One region of the Pseudoalteromonas sp. APC 3694 genome, then DNA from elsewhere that is predicted to be linked to it. Evidence: predicted binding sites of a transcription regulator. Region 1 holds the regulator's gene; the other holds the start of a gene.
What was found. The regulator LexA, encoded in region 1, represses DNA repair genes until DNA is damaged. The targets are predictions, from matches to a motif close to TACTGTATNNNNATACAGTA.
Positions count from the first base shown of each region.

Region 2: QMA00_RS09385 (SulA-like leucine-rich domain-containing protein) is a predicted target of LexA. The motif match lies at 6,190-6,209, and genes of this name have one in related genera.

Region 1 is NZ_JASDDE010000031.1:30,179-38,496, forward strand. It holds gene QMA00_RS11750 (SURF1 family protein) at 1-716, opposite strand, end outside; gene QMA00_RS18960 (DUF2909 family protein) at 731-1,039, shown strand; gene QMA00_RS11760 (cytochrome c oxidase subunit 3) at 942-1,817, opposite strand; gene QMA00_RS11765 (cytochrome c oxidase assembly protein) at 1,853-2,383, opposite strand; gene ctaD (cytochrome c oxidase subunit I) at 2,383-3,975, opposite strand; gene coxB (cytochrome c oxidase subunit II) at 3,975-5,117, opposite strand; gene lexA (transcriptional repressor LexA) at 5,611-6,228, opposite strand; gene QMA00_RS11785 (hypothetical protein) at 6,508-7,386, opposite strand; gene QMA00_RS11790 (AAA family ATPase) at 7,387-8,318, opposite strand, start outside.
Region 2 is NZ_JASDDE010000021.1:52,936-61,253, forward strand. It holds gene QMA00_RS09355 (CoA pyrophosphatase) at 1-152, shown strand, start outside; gene QMA00_RS09360 (L-serine ammonia-lyase) at 254-1,630, shown strand; gene cysB (HTH-type transcriptional regulator CysB) at 1,896-2,873, opposite strand; gene QMA00_RS09370 (hypothetical protein) at 3,169-3,924, shown strand; gene QMA00_RS09375 (NCS2 family permease) at 4,039-5,331, opposite strand; gene QMA00_RS09380 (sel1 repeat family protein) at 5,450-5,911, shown strand; gene QMA00_RS09385 (SulA-like leucine-rich domain-containing protein) at 6,235-6,669, shown strand; gene QMA00_RS09390 (YchJ family protein) at 6,709-7,185, shown strand; gene QMA00_RS09395 (DUF6172 family protein) at 7,253-7,555, opposite strand; gene QMA00_RS09400 (VC2046/SO_2500 family protein) at 7,768-8,295, opposite strand.

The DNA of each region.
Region 1 (8,318 bases):
CTGCTTGCAAAAATAGCGACTACAACACAGGCAATCGCAATTAAAAACCACTGTACTGAGTAGGCATAATGTTTTTCTGGACTCATAACAACGGCTTCATAATGAGGGGCAGCAATTTCATCAGCTTGACCTTGGCGGTAAGCCATAAAATTCACTAAAGGGCGATTAGATTGGCTACTCAATGCTTGTAAATCAATGATTTGAATTCGTTTGGCTAAATCCGACTGAGTATTGTTATTGGCTAAGGTAAAGCCACTTAAATTATCTTCTTTAATTTGTGCCGTTAACGTAAATTTACCACTAGGTATTGTTACGTTTGGTAGGATTTCTCTTGAACGTTCTGCTTTTACCCAGCCTAAGTTCACTAACAAAAAGCGTGATTCATCAGACAGTTTTAATAATGCCAGTAAGTCGTAACCAACCTGACCATTATAGATTTGGTTATCAAGCAACCAATAATTATTAGTGTCAAAATAACCATTTAACGAAACCAATACACCGGTTTTGTTCCACTCTTTTGGCAGCTGTTGTAACTCTGCCCAGCTCATTACGCCATGTTGTTGTATATTTTCAATGGCACTAAGCTGCTGTTGCTTTTGTTCTGCTCGCTGTAATTGCCAAAACCCTAGTCGCACACAAACCAATACCACAATAACAACCAAGCAAATTGTTATTATTGAGCTAAGCTTTTGTTTGTTAAATACAACTAACTGCATAAGGGTAAAATCCAGTGATTATTAAAATTATTATTGTTCTACTGTTATTATTTATATTATTTAATTTATTTCGTGCTTTATTAATTATGGTGTCAGGGAAAACCAATGGACGCCCTATGTCTCACTTTTTAGGGCGTCGGGTGTTATTTTCTGTTGTGGTATTAGTGATGGTGATTGCCGCACTAAAACTTGGTTTTATTACGGCAAATCAGTCCCCCTTAATCACTAAAGCACATACACAAATACAAACAAACACAGCCAAACAACATCAACAAAATGCCAGTACCAAGCTGCAGCTTGAAAGGCAAAGTGCTTATCTTTAGTGAAATGTCCTTTCATAATGCGTAAAAACACCACCAATAAAATAATTGTTCCTAAGGTGACGTGCATGCCGTGAAAGCCGGTTAACAAAAAGAAGGTATTGCCATAAATGCCCGCATCAAGGGTTAAGTTAAGATCGTTATAAGCATATATATACTCTTCTACCTGCAGCCCTAAAAAGCACACTCCGAGTAAAATGGTCGCTCCCAAGCATACTTTGAGTAGGGTACGTTTATTATTTTCCATCGCCACATGGGCAAAATGTAAAGTTACCGACGAGGCCAGCAAAATAAGGGTGTTGATAAGCGGCAACCCTTGCCAGCCCATCGCTTGGGTCGTAGTGCCTCCTGGGGTATTTAGCAATGGCCACATGGATTCAAACGTCGGCCACAATACTTCATTTGTCATGGCGTTGTTATCCGCACCTCCTAACCAAGGCACAGAGAACATGCGGGCATAAAATAATGCGCCAAAAAATGCCATGAAGAACATCACTTCTGAAAAAATAAACCAACTCATTCCTTGCCTAAAAGAACGGTCCATTTGTGCAGAATAAAGCCCTTGATCAGACTCGTGTATGACATTTTTAAACCAGCTAAACAGCATGTAAAGTAGTACAGCTATACCTACGTATAACAAGTAAACGCCATTACCACCCTCTTTGCCCATATCCATTACGGTTAAGGCTGCGCCTACCGCGATAAAAAACAACGCAACCGCCCCTATAATGGGCCATGGACTTTGCTCTGGTACATAATAATGTTCATATTTTTGATTCATTTTATTTGCTCCTAGTTTTTCACTAGTTTTATAAGCTAGTTATTACTGGCTACTAGCCGCTCGCTAATATCAAATACGGTATAAGACAGGGTTAACTCTTCTACATCACTGGGTAATTCAGTATCTACATAAAACAATAATGTAAACTCCAGCTCTTCACCTGCCTTTAACGGTTGCTGATCAAAGCAAAAACACGCTATTTTGTGTAAATACTTGGCCGCTTTTCCTGGTGCTACCGACGGTATAGCCTGCATTACTTTATCTTCATTGCTATTATTTTTAGCGCTAAACTTAACTTCACGCATGGCCCCAGGCTTTACATCTACACTGTACTCTTTAGATTTAACTTCAAAAGGCGCACCACTTTGCGCATGCGTAGTGAAACTAACGCTGACTTCTCTATTTTCAGTGACCAAGGTACTTTGCTGTGCCTGCTCTAACGAGGGCTTACCATTAAGCCCCGTTATATCGCAAAACACGTCATACAAAGGGACCATGGCAAATGCAAATGCAAACATTGCAATGCAAATCACCACCAACTTTTTTAATAACGGCAAGTGAGTCATTATTTAATGTCCGGCGGCGTTGAGAACGTATGATAAGGCGCAGGTGAATCAACTTCCCATTCAAGCCCCTCAGCTCCATCCCAAACTTTTGCAGGCACTTTGTCGCCCCCTTTTGCACATTTATACACAACCACCACAAATAATAATTGCGATAAACCAAAGGCAAACCCACCTATACTAATAATGGCGTTAAAATCAGCAAACTGTAGCGCATAATCTGGAATACGGCGTGGCATACCGGCTAACCCAACAAAATGCATTGGGAAAAACAGCACATTTACACTTATTAACGACAACCAAAAATGCCATTTTGCTAAGGTAATATTGAACATGTTTCCGGTCCATTTTGGCAGCCAATAATAAGCCCCCGCCATAATAGAAAACACCGCGCCCGTTACGAGTACATAATGAAAGTGTGCAACCACAAAATAGGTATCATGATATTGGAAATCGGCAGGTGTAATCGCTAGCATCAACCCCGAAAAACCACCTAAAGTAAACAACACAATAAATGCGATACTAAACAGCATTGGCACTTCAAAGCTAATAGACCCGCGCCACATAGTCGCTACCCAGTTAAATACTTTTACGCCGGTAGGTACCGATATCAGCATAGTCGCGTACATAAAAAACAACTCACCCGCCACGGGCATACCAGTGGTAAACATATGATGCGCCCACACAATAAAGCTCAACAAGGCAATGGAGGAGGTGGCATACACCATAGAGGCATAACCAAATAGTTTTTTACGTGAAAAGGTGGGAACAATCGTAGAAATAATGCCAAAGGCAGGCAAAATCATAATATAAACTTCAGGGTGACCAAAAAACCAAAAAATATGTTGGAACATCACCGGATCGCCACCACCAGCGGCATCAAAGAAACTGGTCGCGAAGTATTTATCGGTGAGCACCATAGTAACTGCACCAGCAAGTACCGGCATAACTGCAATAAGTAAAAACGCCGTGATCAACCATGTCCACACAAATAACGGCAGCTTCATCCACGTCATACCCGGAGCACGCATATTTACTATGGTGACCACCACATTAATGGCCCCCATAATCGAACTAATACCCATAATATGCACAGCAAATACAAACATTGCTGTGTTGTCGTTACTATAAGTGGTGGAAAGCGGCGCGTAAAAGGTCCAACCAAATGCAGGACCGCCACCAGGCATAAACAATGACGCTAACAAAATCAAAAACGCAAATGGTAAAATCCAGAAGCTCCAGTTGTTCATTCTCGGTAATGCCATATCTGGCGCACCAATCATTAACGGAATCATCCAGTTTGCCAATCCAGTAAATGCAGGCATTACTGCACCAAACACCATGATTAAACCGTGCACTGTGGTCATTTGATTAAAAAAGTGAGGATCAACCAATTGTAAACCCGGCTGAAATAACTCAGCCCGAATAACCATGGCCATTGCTCCACCAATCAAAAACATGGTGAGTGAAAAAATTAAATATAAGCTACCTATATCTTTATGGTTGGTTGTAAATAACCAGCGCTTAAAGCCTGTGGCAGGTTGATGGGCATGATGAGCCTCATTGGTATTAGGTTGTTCTGCAATGCTACTCATTATTTAGCCTCCCCATCAGCATCCAGTGCCGCTTGTATCTCGCTCGGTTGAATTACATCACCAGTGTCATTACCCCACGCGTTGCGTTTATAGGTAATAACAGCTGCTATTTGCTTGATTGATAATTGCTTTGCGAAAGACTGCATAGCCGTACCCGGTTTACCGTGGAGCAAAATATCTATATGCCCTTTGATATCACCTATGACTATTGGGCTGCCTTTAAGAGCCGGAAAAACACCCGGCAAGCCTAATCCTGTTGGCTGATGGCACGCCGCGCAGCTCGCCATATAAACCTGCTCACCAAGCGCCATCAGCTCTTCTTTTGGTACAACTTGGTCTAATAACGCAGCGTCTGCTTCAGCTGCTTTTTGCTTGGCTTGTTTAGCCTCTGCTAACCACGTTTTGAAGTCTTCTTCTGTTTTAGCTTCTACTACAACAGGCATAAAACCATGATCTTTACCGCAAAGCTCTGCACACTGCCCACGGTAAGTACCAACCTCATTAATATTGGTCCATGTTTCGTTAATAAACCCAGGGTTTGCATCTTTTTTAACGGCAAAGTCAGGCATCCACCATGAGTGAATAACATCATCTGAAGTCATTAAAAAACGTACTTTTTGATTAATTGGTAGTACCAGCGGTTTATCGACCTCGAGTAAATAATTCGGGTTTTTATCAGCAAGATTAGTTATTTCATTTTGAGGGGTAGCTAGCATGGAATAAAACTCAACGTCCTCTCCCATATATTCGTAATGCCACTTCCACTGTGAGCCTGTAATTTTAATGGTGAGATCAGCTTTGCTGGCATCCTCCATGGCAATTAAAGTTTTAGTCGCAGGAATGGCCATAACAATTAAGATGACAAAAGGGATCGCAGTCCACAGTATTTCTACTTTGGTGCTTTCATGGAATTGGGCAGGGACAGCCCCTTTAGATTTGCGATGATGAATGAGTGCCCAAAACATAATGGCAAACACGATCACCCCAATCACACAACATATTAAAAAAATAGTCATGTGCAGTTGGTATACATTATTACTTATATCGGTTACGCCTTTACGCATATTATATTGGCTATTAGCAAGCACATTCTGCGAAAAAACAAACAATATAAGCCACAAGGAAGAACTCAGCTTACCCATGTGACGGCTCCTTTGATGCTATTGCTGACGCAAAGCGAAGAGGCATACGGCTTAAACGCCTATTCGTTATTTTTATTTTTTATAAGGGTGCTGGATTTAGTAAATGTGTGTTCTCAAAACGACTAAGCTGTGAGTTATTTTTATTCCAGCTCTTTAATAACTAGTTAAAAAATAAACAATAAGCAAGGTGAGTATGAAAAATAGACAAGGTGAATTTTTTAAAATGCGCAGCTAAAAAAATAGCAACTAGTCAGGCAATTAATCTAAGAGTCAGGTTTAGTAAGGGGTGTATTGAAATTACAGGATAGAAATATAAAAAATTGTTAACTTAAAAAAGCAGAGTAAATTTGTTTATTTATAAAGTATTTAGTGATTTTATTTATGATAGGGGGAGCACTTAACAACATATAGTCATACATTTGATAAGTTAGACATTGTGCTGCTAACAAACCCAGCGCCTAATCACCATTAAGCGCTAAATTATGCTTTAATACTACATCCAGTCAGCGTTACGAATAACACCTACCGCTAAGCCTTCAATATTGAACGACTCATTTTCTAAATCAACCTCAATAGCTGAAAACTCATCATTTTCAGCATGTAAGAGTACTTTTCTGCCCGCTTTTTCTAAACGCTTCACGGTTACATCGTCGTCAACACGGGCAACAATAACTTGTCCATTTTCGGCAACTTGGGTTTTATGCACAGCAAGTAAATCACCATCCATAATACCAATGTCTTTCATACTCATACCGTTAACACGCAATAAAAAATCGGCCGCAGGTTTAAACATTAAAGGGTCAATTTTACAGTGGCTTTCTACATGCTGTTGCGCCAATATTGGCTCACCGGCAGCCACCCTGCCAATTAAAGGTAAGCCTAACTGCTCTGGCTCCTCTTCTTCAACAAGCTGAATTCCGCGACTCGCGCCTGGCTTCATTTTAATAACACCTTTTTTGGCCAATGCTTTTAAGTGTTCTTCTGCAGCATTTGCACTTTTAAAACCCAGTGTTTGTGCAATTTCGGCACGTGTAGGAGGCATACCAGTGTCTTTAATAAACACTTTAATGAGTTCGAGTATTTGCGCTTGGCGTTTCGTTAATGGTCGCATACAACTGGTTTTCCATACAGTACAATTAACTGTGAGTATATACAGTTATTTAAAAATCGCAAATATAAATTAATGCCTTATATGCCGTTGTAGGTTTCAGATTCAGTGAATTTTTTTCCAAATGGGTGAATCTCTTGGTTGACGCCAGCTTCACACAGTTATTAATCATTCTTTTTGCTAAGTTACAATTCTCAAATGCAGTAAGGCGCGCACAACTTAAACTAAGCATTAAATCAAACAAGGCTAAAAATTGGGTTCTTTATTTCCTGTTATTAGATCTCAATCACTGAGATCTAACCTATTTAAAATATTAGCCAACCAAGGCTCTACTTTTTTAGGCTTAACAAAAGCTACTGCGGCGGCTGAAAATGGGGATTTTCTATCACAAGCATCAACCAGTCTATTTTCAGCGTTGTTTACATGGACCTGCATAGCTTGTTTACTCGCCTGCGGTAATCCATGAATGCTTTCTAGTAGCTTTAAGTCTTGCTGAACAGATGTGATTACTTCTAGTCGTTTACCTTTCACCGTTTTGTGATTTAGGTTATAGCATTTGGCGCTCGTCCGTACTCTTTCGTATTTTGTTTTATCAGTTGCTTGGTCGAATCTTGAGTGTGCCATACCGGGAGATTTTTCAAATGAGAATAATTGAACATCGGCAAGTACGCATGGATCGATAAGAACAGGAACTTCAGCATTATGGTTTGTTAGCGAACATTGACTCCATACTCTGGTGCTTTCATCTTGAAGTGGGAAGTAATCATGTTTTCCACCATTATCTCTTGGTTGATTGGCGTATTGACATGAATATCGATAATTTTTTGGCTCGAATGCTAACCACCAATAGCCAGAATGTTTTTGTGATTGTCCACCTACCACTCTCATGGCATAAGTCTTTTTGGCTTTCTTCACAGCACCCTTGGGGCGAAAGTGATCAACATTGAAATCAGTGTTAATCCTTGGTACTTCTGAATACCAACATTTATCACCAAATTGATTAATAAAGTTGTCCTTAAATGGTGACCATTTACTACCAAGCCGCGTAAATTCTGCTGACTTGTCCTGTGCATTCCTAACTTCAGTTAACCATTGTCTAGCATCCACATCCCAGTTAACAGGTTTGCATGCATCAATTAAATTAATGTCTATATGTCGCAATTAAGCCAGTCCTTTTGTCTTTAATATATTTTCAATAATATTCAAACGATACTGCGTATCATCTATACCTTTCGAGTCTAAATCGTCCATTGCTCTTTTTCTAGCGATAAGGAACTGCCTATAATCTTCATCTGGGTGGGTATAGCCGTATCCTAACCGCTCTAACGAACCATTTAGTTTTCTTAATTCTTTGGTTTCATTTTCACTTAAAGTCTCTTTTTCAAGTAACGTTCTACGTTTCTCAATAACACCGCTTGTGTGTCTATCTAGCGTTGTTGCCATACCAAACATGTCACTGGTTAGTATGCCATTAACGCCCATTCCTATTGGGCTTTCAGCAGGTACTTCAGCTATCGACAAGCCATCGGTATTATTACGTATTACTTGTATTTGCTTTTTATCTAATTCAGCAATCGCTAGTGGGTGATGGGTTACCATTAAGATATGGCAGAATTTTTGATTCGGTATAAAGCGTTTAAGAAAAGTATGATACTTGGCCGCCCATGCTGGATTTAAGTGAGTATCTGGTTCATCCAATAAAAACAATGAATCATCTTCAACAGTAAATTCTAAAAGACCTAATACGGTTAATAACTGTTGCTCACCTTCACTTAATTCACTAAAGCTGACAATTTCATCGTTATGTAATTTAACTTTGATATTTACGCTATCAATAAGCTCAGAAAGTAATGTACTTTCTAGCATTTTAAAAAAGTCTTTCGGCTTTAGGCCTTTAGCTACTTTTTTTAAACCGTATATATCGGGTAAAAACAAATGTACGAATTCATTTGCAACGCCTTTACCTGTTAACGATGTTGCTTCTTCTCTTGTCGACTTTACTGGTCCATAACTATAAGGAAGTAACCTGTCTAAAAAGTCACGAACTACGCCACGAGCGCCCCAAAAGATATCTCTCTTATTATTTTTCCCCC
Region 2 (8,318 bases), on a different contig from region 1:
TGAATAACGCGGCTAACTGGCAACCTTTGCCATTTGAACGAGGTGGAAAAATCATTACCTTAAATGGCTTTATCACCCCACATGGGCTTTTGTGGGGAGCCACAGCCAGCATTATTAAAAACTTTACAAAACAACTCGCCATACCAGTTTAAATCTTTACTAATAAGGGTTACACACCTGCGTTTCCACGTTATTATAGTCGACCGTTCAAAGAACAGCTTAATGCTGAGAAAACTAAGTAGAGACACACATTATGATCAGTGCATTTGATATGTTTAGCATTGGTATTGGCCCTTCATCGTCACATACCGTTGGCCCAATGCGTGCATCACGCTTATTTGTTAATGACCTAAACGAGCAACAACTATTAGCAAATGTGACCGATGTAAAAGTAGAGCTTTACGGCTCACTGGGCCAAACAGGTGTTGGCCACGGTTCGGGAAAAGCAGTAATACTTGGCTTAGCCGGTTATGATCCTGAAACCATTGATGCCGATTTAGTGGATGACATACTCGCTAAAATTGAAAAAGAACAGGTTATTTACCTAAACCAAACTCACAAAGCTAAATTCCCTAAGCAGGGCGCGATTGTTTTTCATCGCAGAAAGACACTCCCTAAACATTCCAACGCAATGGAAATTATTGCCTATAACAATGGCGAAAAAGTATATAGCAAAGTTTACTACTCTATTGGTGGCGGATTTATTGTTACGGATGAAGAGTTTGAAAAAGAAAAACAAGCCGCTTTAGATATCCGTGAAGAAAACCCAGCCCCGTTCCCGTTTGGCTCGGCTAAAGAATTACTCGAAATGTGTAAAGAGTCGGGTTACAGCGTATCAACGTTAATGATGAAAAACGAAAAAACGTTACGCAGTGAAGAAGCCATTAAAGATGAGCTATTTAATATTTGGCAAGTAATGAAAGCCTGTATTGAGCGAGGTATGCGCACCGAAGGTATTTTACCTGGCGGATTAAAAGTAAAACGCCGTGCGCCAAGCTTATATTTAAAGCTTAATGTAGAAGTCAGTAACGATCCACTGCGCGCCATGGACTGGGTTGATTTATTCGCATTAGCTGTAAACGAAGAAAATGCAGCCGGAGGACGTGTAGTAACTGCCCCCACAAATGGCGCAGCCGGAATTTTACCTGCAGTATTAATGTATTATCATACTTTTATTAAAGAAGTAGACCGTGATATTGCTACCCGCTACTTATTAACTGCCGCTGCAATAGGCATTTTATATAAAAAGAATGCCTCTATTTCTGGTGCTGAAGTGGGTTGCCAAGGCGAAGTCGGTGTTGCTTGTTCAATGGCCGCAGGCGCACTTACTGAAATTGTTGGTGGTAACGTTGTACACGTAGAAAATGCCGCTGAAATTGGTATGGAACATAACTTAGGGTTAACCTGTGACCCTGTTGGCGGCTTAGTGCAAGTCCCCTGTATTGAACGTAATGCAATGGGCGCTATTAAAGCAATTAATGCGTCGCGCCTTGCTATACGCGGTAGTGGTGAGCAAAAAGTATCGCTGGATAAAGTAATAAAAACCATGCTCGATACGGGTAACGATATGAAAACAAAATACAAAGAAACCGCTCGCGGTGGACTGGCCGTTAATATTATCGAGTGCTAATTAACCTGAACTCTGGTTAAGAGATTTACTAACATATTGAATCAAAATGATATTTATGTTTATTTTCTCAAGCTAGAGATTTTTAGTGAAAACAAGGCGAAATTACGCGTCAATAGCTAGCCTATTGCAAGTAAATTCAACGCAGTTAACGCTGAAAATAGCTGCTTAAGATGGATTTATTATCCACAGTTCAGGTTAATTACATAGCACAAAAAAAGCCGCTTAGTTGCAAAACTAAGCGGCTTCTCATTGCTGTTTATGGCGGTTACTTAACCGGCAATTCAATATCAGTAAATAACTTATCAACATCTTCTTGATTTCGCAGTAAACTCGCACGCTCTACTCGCTCTTTAGTTAAATGCGGTGCAAAACGTTCGATAAAGTCATACATGTAGGTGCGTAAAAAGCTGCCCTTTCTAAAACCAATTTTAGTCGTGCTCGCCTCAAATAAATGGCTAGCATCAATGCACACTAAGTCGCTGTCGTTTACCTGATCAATTGCCATAGATGCAACCACACCCACACCTAGCCCTAAACGCACATACGTTTTAATGACATCGGCATCGGTGGCAGTAAATACAATATGTGGCTCTAATCCGTAAGCATTAAATGCTTTGTCGAGCTCCGAACGACCTGTAAAGCCAAATACGTAAGTAATGAGTGGGTATTGGGCTATATCAGCCACTGTTAAATTATCCACTTTTTTCGCAAGGGGATGATCTTTAGCAACCACAATACTACGATTCCAATGGTAGCAAGGCAGCATTACTAAATCTGAATATAAATGAAGCGCTTCTGTGGCAATGGCAAAGTCAGCATCACCGCGAGCGGCTGCATCAGAAATTTGCTGTGGTGTACCTTGATGCATATGCAGTGATACCGCAGGGTATTTTTGAGTAAAGCCTTTAATTACACTCGGTAACGCATACCGTGCTTGTGTATGCGTGGTAGCAATATTAAGTTTGCCTTGATCCGGTAAAGTATGTTCATTCGCAACCGCTTTAATACCCTCAACTTTTGAGAGTATTTCGCGTGATATGTTAATGATTTCCTCGCCAGCGCCTGTAACATGAGTTAAATGCTTACCACTGCGGCCAAAAATTTGTACACCGAGCTCATCTTCTAACATACGTACTTGCTTAGAAATACCAGGCTGGGAGGTAAATAAACTCTCAGCCGTAGCTGAAACATTTAATTTATGATTTTGAACTTCTACGATATATCTAAGTTGTTGTAATTTCATGGCTATGTAGTTTCGTTATAATTCACATTGACAGATAAAAGCGCACCCTAACTATAGGTAGCTATATAAAAGGCTGATTAATGTTACATAATATAACAATTAATTTGTTGAAATTTCAGGTTAACACAATAAATAAACTTGAGGTAGCAATGATTATCAGCAATCGAAACATAACATATTAAGATTTAAACGCTTTATGGTGACGCTTTTTTCAGTTAATCTGAGCAAAGTTTCCCACCTTTTATATATTTAATGTAAGATTAGATAATAAGGTTAAGAATTTGAGAATTATAACATGATAGTTTCCATTATAATTGTATTAATTGTTGCACTTATAGTCATTGCACTATCGGTTAGTGCTGTTCAGCAACACAAAGAAAAACAAGAAGCTGAACGACGCAAAGAGTTAACAAAACAAAAAGCAATCATTGAAGAAACCGAAGAAGCATTAATGAATAGCGCCAACATTCCACTTTCAGAGGCAACTCAGCGAATATTACAACGACGAATTCATGATGCGCTCAGTCAAATGGTGTCTATTTCAAGCGGAGGTAGTGGACTAAAAAACCGCTTAAAAGAAGCAAAAGAGCGACTACAAAACCCAATTCAAGACGGTTCAGATGGCTTTGTATTACCAGGTAACGACAAACAACTGATATCGCTGATACAAGGCATTAAAAAGTTACGCACTATTATTCGTTCTGAGCATAATAAAGGCAAAGTAGACAGCCAGGTATTTATTGCAGAAGACAAAAGCCTTGAAAAGCTACACTTAAGAATCAACATTGAAAGCCAAATAAAACGAGGGTTATCAGCGCAAACAGCTGGAATGATAGGCTCTGCTAGGCAGTACTTTGAAAAAGCAGCTGCCACACTTAACAGTGTTTCATTTAATGACGATTACATTACGGCAAAACGAGCTGAAGTTGAAGGCTACCTTGAAACGATAAGTAATGAACTCAAGGCATCAAATGCTACATCATTGAAGAAAAAGAACGAACAAGAGCAAGATGATTTAGACGTATTATTTGCACCTAAAAAGAAATGGTAACTCCTTTCTAAATAAAAAAGCCCATGCAGTTGCATGGGCTTTTTTTGAATAGGATTTTGCCCCACTTTGTGTTTACATACTAGGACATATACATATTCTAACAAGCTGCCTGCATTAAGATAAAAATGCGAACTTAACAATAAACAAGGCAGTTAAAATCCAAACACTAATGCTTACCTGATCTTTTTTGCCACACAGCACTTTTACCGCCGTATAAGAAATAAAACCAAGTGCAATACCGTGTGCAATTGAGAACGTCAGCGGTGTCATTAATAATACAACACTCACCGGAATTGCATCAGTCATGTCGTCCCAATTTACAAACTTTAAGTTTTGTAGCATCAATACAGATACATATAAAATAGCTCCCGCGGTTGCGTATGCAGGCACCATTTGAGCTAAAGGCGCAAAAAACATCATCAGTAAAAAGCAGCAACCCACAACCACAGCGGTCAAACCAGTTCGACCACCAACAGATACACCTGCAACAGACTCAATGTATGACGTGGTTGTTGAAGTACCGAGCATTGCACCTGCAATGGTAGCTGTGCTGTCAGCGCTTAATGCACGACCTAAACGCGGCATATTACCGTTTTTATCTGCTAAACCAGCTTTCTGAGTTACCGCAACTAACGTGCCTGAGGTATCAAACAAATCAACGAATAAAAACGCAAAAATAACACTCAACATCGACAGTTCAAACGCGGCACTAAAGTCCAGCTGCATAAAGGTCGGCATGATAGAAGGTGGCATTGCAATAACACCATGATACTCCACTAACCCCATAGACACAGCAATCGCGGTGACTAGTAAAATACTGATCAGCACGCCACTTTTAAAATCGCGATAAAGCAGTGCAGCAATAACAAAAAAGCTGAAAATAGCCAATAAAGGACCAGGCGAGGTAATATCACCCAACTGCACCAGTGTTGCAGGACTTGATACAATAATACCGGCACTTTTAAGTGCGATGAGAGCTAAAAATGCGCCAATACCCGTTGCTATTGCTTGCTTGAGCACCAGAGGGATTGCATTAATAATCCACTCTCGCACCTTAAATAAGCTTAGAATTAAAAATATACACCCTGACATAAATACCGCACCCAACGCAGCTTGCCAGCTATAACCCATACCTAATACAACACCATAGGTAAAAAATGCATTTAATCCCATACCCGGTGCCAATGCCAGTGGGTAATTGGCCCACAAACCCATAATAAAACACCCTATTGCAGCTGCAATACAGGTGGCAACAAAGGCAGCACCTTGGTCCATACCCGCTTCAGCAAGCATAGCTGGGTTAACGAATACGATATAAACCATCGTAATAAATGTAGTCATACCGGCAATACATTCACGGCGAACCGAAGAATCATTTGCACGGATTTTGAATAAGGCTTCGAGCATAATAAACTTGTGGTTGTAAAAAGTGGCGAGATTTTAGCATAAAAATAACTTTTTAGAGGACATTTTACCTTGCTATATACTAAACTAGCTAAGTGATTAAAATAACAAACGAAGTAGCATGATCAAAACGACACCAAGTGGCCAAGACTTAGAGCAACAATTAGACAACATTCTTTCTTTTGTAACGCAACCAAGCGATGCAAATCTCCCTGCGAGCTCTAAAAACACCGATCAAGACACATTAAATAAAGCCCTTTATTACCTTAAAAATGAACAAAGCGCATTAGCCGCAAAATGGATGCGTTTGGCAGCAATGGCAGGAAATTATCGCGCGCAGTTTTATTTAGGGCTGTTTTTTATAAAAGGACAAGGTGTGCCGCAAAGTGTATTTCATGGTGCTGCGTGGCTTAGCTTAGCCGGTAGTCAAGGCTATGAACCTGCCATAGAAGCAATGAGCGATATACGAAAACATATTAGTACCAAACGACTTAAAGATGCTCAATGCTACGCAGCCAGCCTGTATGAACAAATTCACCAGTTACAATTCTCACATTTGATCCCTCCTAGTAGCGAAAAATAATTTCACTGCCCAGCAACTCATTCCATCTGTAAATTAATTAAGCATTTATAGCCAAAACAAGCACGCTTAATTAATTTAAACTACTGTATACCCCCTGTTCATCTGTATTTATTTGTTCCCAGCCTTAAAATTAATTCTGTGGGCATTAACTTTCAATAAAAATTAAACCATTGTTATATATAGATTATTTATATATTTATAGTAACTATCGCGTTTTAAGATAAATAACTGTACAAAAAAATAGCAAAAAAACACTTGCACCAAACAACTGTATAAACTACTGTATGAATGTACTGTATAAAAACCCAGTGAGTGAGAAGATTATGTTACAGCCAATTACCGTAAGAACAGTTAAAAGCTATCAACAAGATGACCAATCAGATTGTGTTAACGTTGTACAAATTGAAGATGAAATTTCAGCAACGTTTGAGTTATTAAAAGTATTACACCAATACAACAGCCTAAACGCATGGACACTGTTAATAGCACCAGATAACGTACCGAGCAAAGCGCTACTTGATTCATGCTCAATTGATACCAGTAAATTACTGGTTATTCGTCAAAAACATTTAGTTAATTTAGAGTATGTTTTAAATTCTGCACTTCACAATGGAAATTTTGCGGCGGTGATCACCTGGACTGACATAATAAATAACCAACAACTGTCGCAGTTATCATTAAACTTGAGCCATACGCGCACTAAGTTGTATTGCTTTAGCAAAAAAAGCGCTCATTCTGAGATTTCACTTACGCAATAAGCTTGATAAACTAGCGTTTTAATACACAGTACATTTATCATGACTTCTAACGCCCTATTATGTTTTTGTGGCAGTCAGCAACCTTATGCTGATTGCTGCGAGCCTTTTCATTTAAAAACCAAACAGCCACACACACCAGAGCAACTTATGCGTGCACGCTACAGTGCTTATGCTGTTAAAAACGCGGTTTTTGTTCGTGAAAGTTATGCAAAAGAAAAACAAGCTGAAAACTCAATTTCAGAAATTAAAGATTTTGCAAATAATTGCCGTTTTATAAACTTAACCATATTAGACTCTGGTTATAATGATGAAACAGGGTTTGTTACATTTAAAGCTCACTACTTTTATCAAGATTTATATTGCGAGTTGGCAGAAAATTCAAGGTTTATTAAAGAAGATGGACAATGGCGATACCTTGATGGTGAGATTACACCGGTTGCCGATATTAAAGTAAAACGCAATGATACGTGCCCTTGCGGCAGTAATAAAAAGTATAAAAAGTGTCATAGTGTATAAATAACAGCTACAAAAAATGGGCCACAAGGCCCATTTTCAAAAACTACACTAAACGCAAATTAGCGTTTTACTCGCCATCATCTTCATCGAAATCTTGACGCTGTGCAGGTCTTGCTAAAATCTCTAAGTAAAAAGAAGTTAAACCTTGCTTTTCAATTTCACTGATGTGATTGTTAATTTCAGCAACGTGAACCACTTTGGCTTCTTCAACCGTGTTACCAAACTTACAATCAAATGCCCAGTAGTCGGCATCAACAGGTAAAGTTTTATTACGTTCTCTTTTCAAATATTTTTTCACTTCATGCTTTGCAGCATCAACCATACGAGGGTATTTGATTTTCTCATGATTCAGCGTGAATGTTTTCTTCATTACGTTCCTAATTACCTTGGTTTAATGATAATGGCATTTAATGTCATACCATTTGCGCCATTATAGCAATTGCATTTAAATTTTGGATGCTTTTTTTATATTAAATCAGTTATTAAAATAAAGCATCTATAAAATCAATAGTTACTTTCTACTATAAACACAGTTTATTACAATCAAATGGCATGTATAAAGCAGCAATTGAACACATATAATTAGGCACTAAACAAATGTAATGGCTGGTGGATAGCTTCATTTTGTAAATCTTCATAAAATGCCACCGCATCCATTTGAGGGTTTGATAGCTCGGTGTTGGTATTTTGAATTCGTCGACGGACTGCTAGTTCACAGTTATCAATGACAGTCAGTGGAATGTGGTTTTTATCATCACGAATATTAAATGGCTCAGGCTTTAAGCACTGAGTTAACTTTATATCACTCATCCCTACAGCGCTTCCCATTTTTGCTAAAAGCTCTGTGTTATTTTTACCAATTAACATATTAAAGGTATCTGGCGCTAATGGCTGCTTTGGACCTGCGCCAAATTGTTTACGCAAAGCATCTTCATCAGCTTGATAATGCTTAGTGTCACTTTTGGGTAGGTGGAATTCACTAAAATCGAGTGCATCGTGAGAGAGCATTGCTAATAAAAGTGCAAACTCGCCTCGGCGGTTTTCGTGCACACTTTCGTTAAGCCTCGTTTTTAACTGGCTCTCCGTGATTAACAAATCACCAATCTGCATAGACTTTAGCCTATTTAACTAAT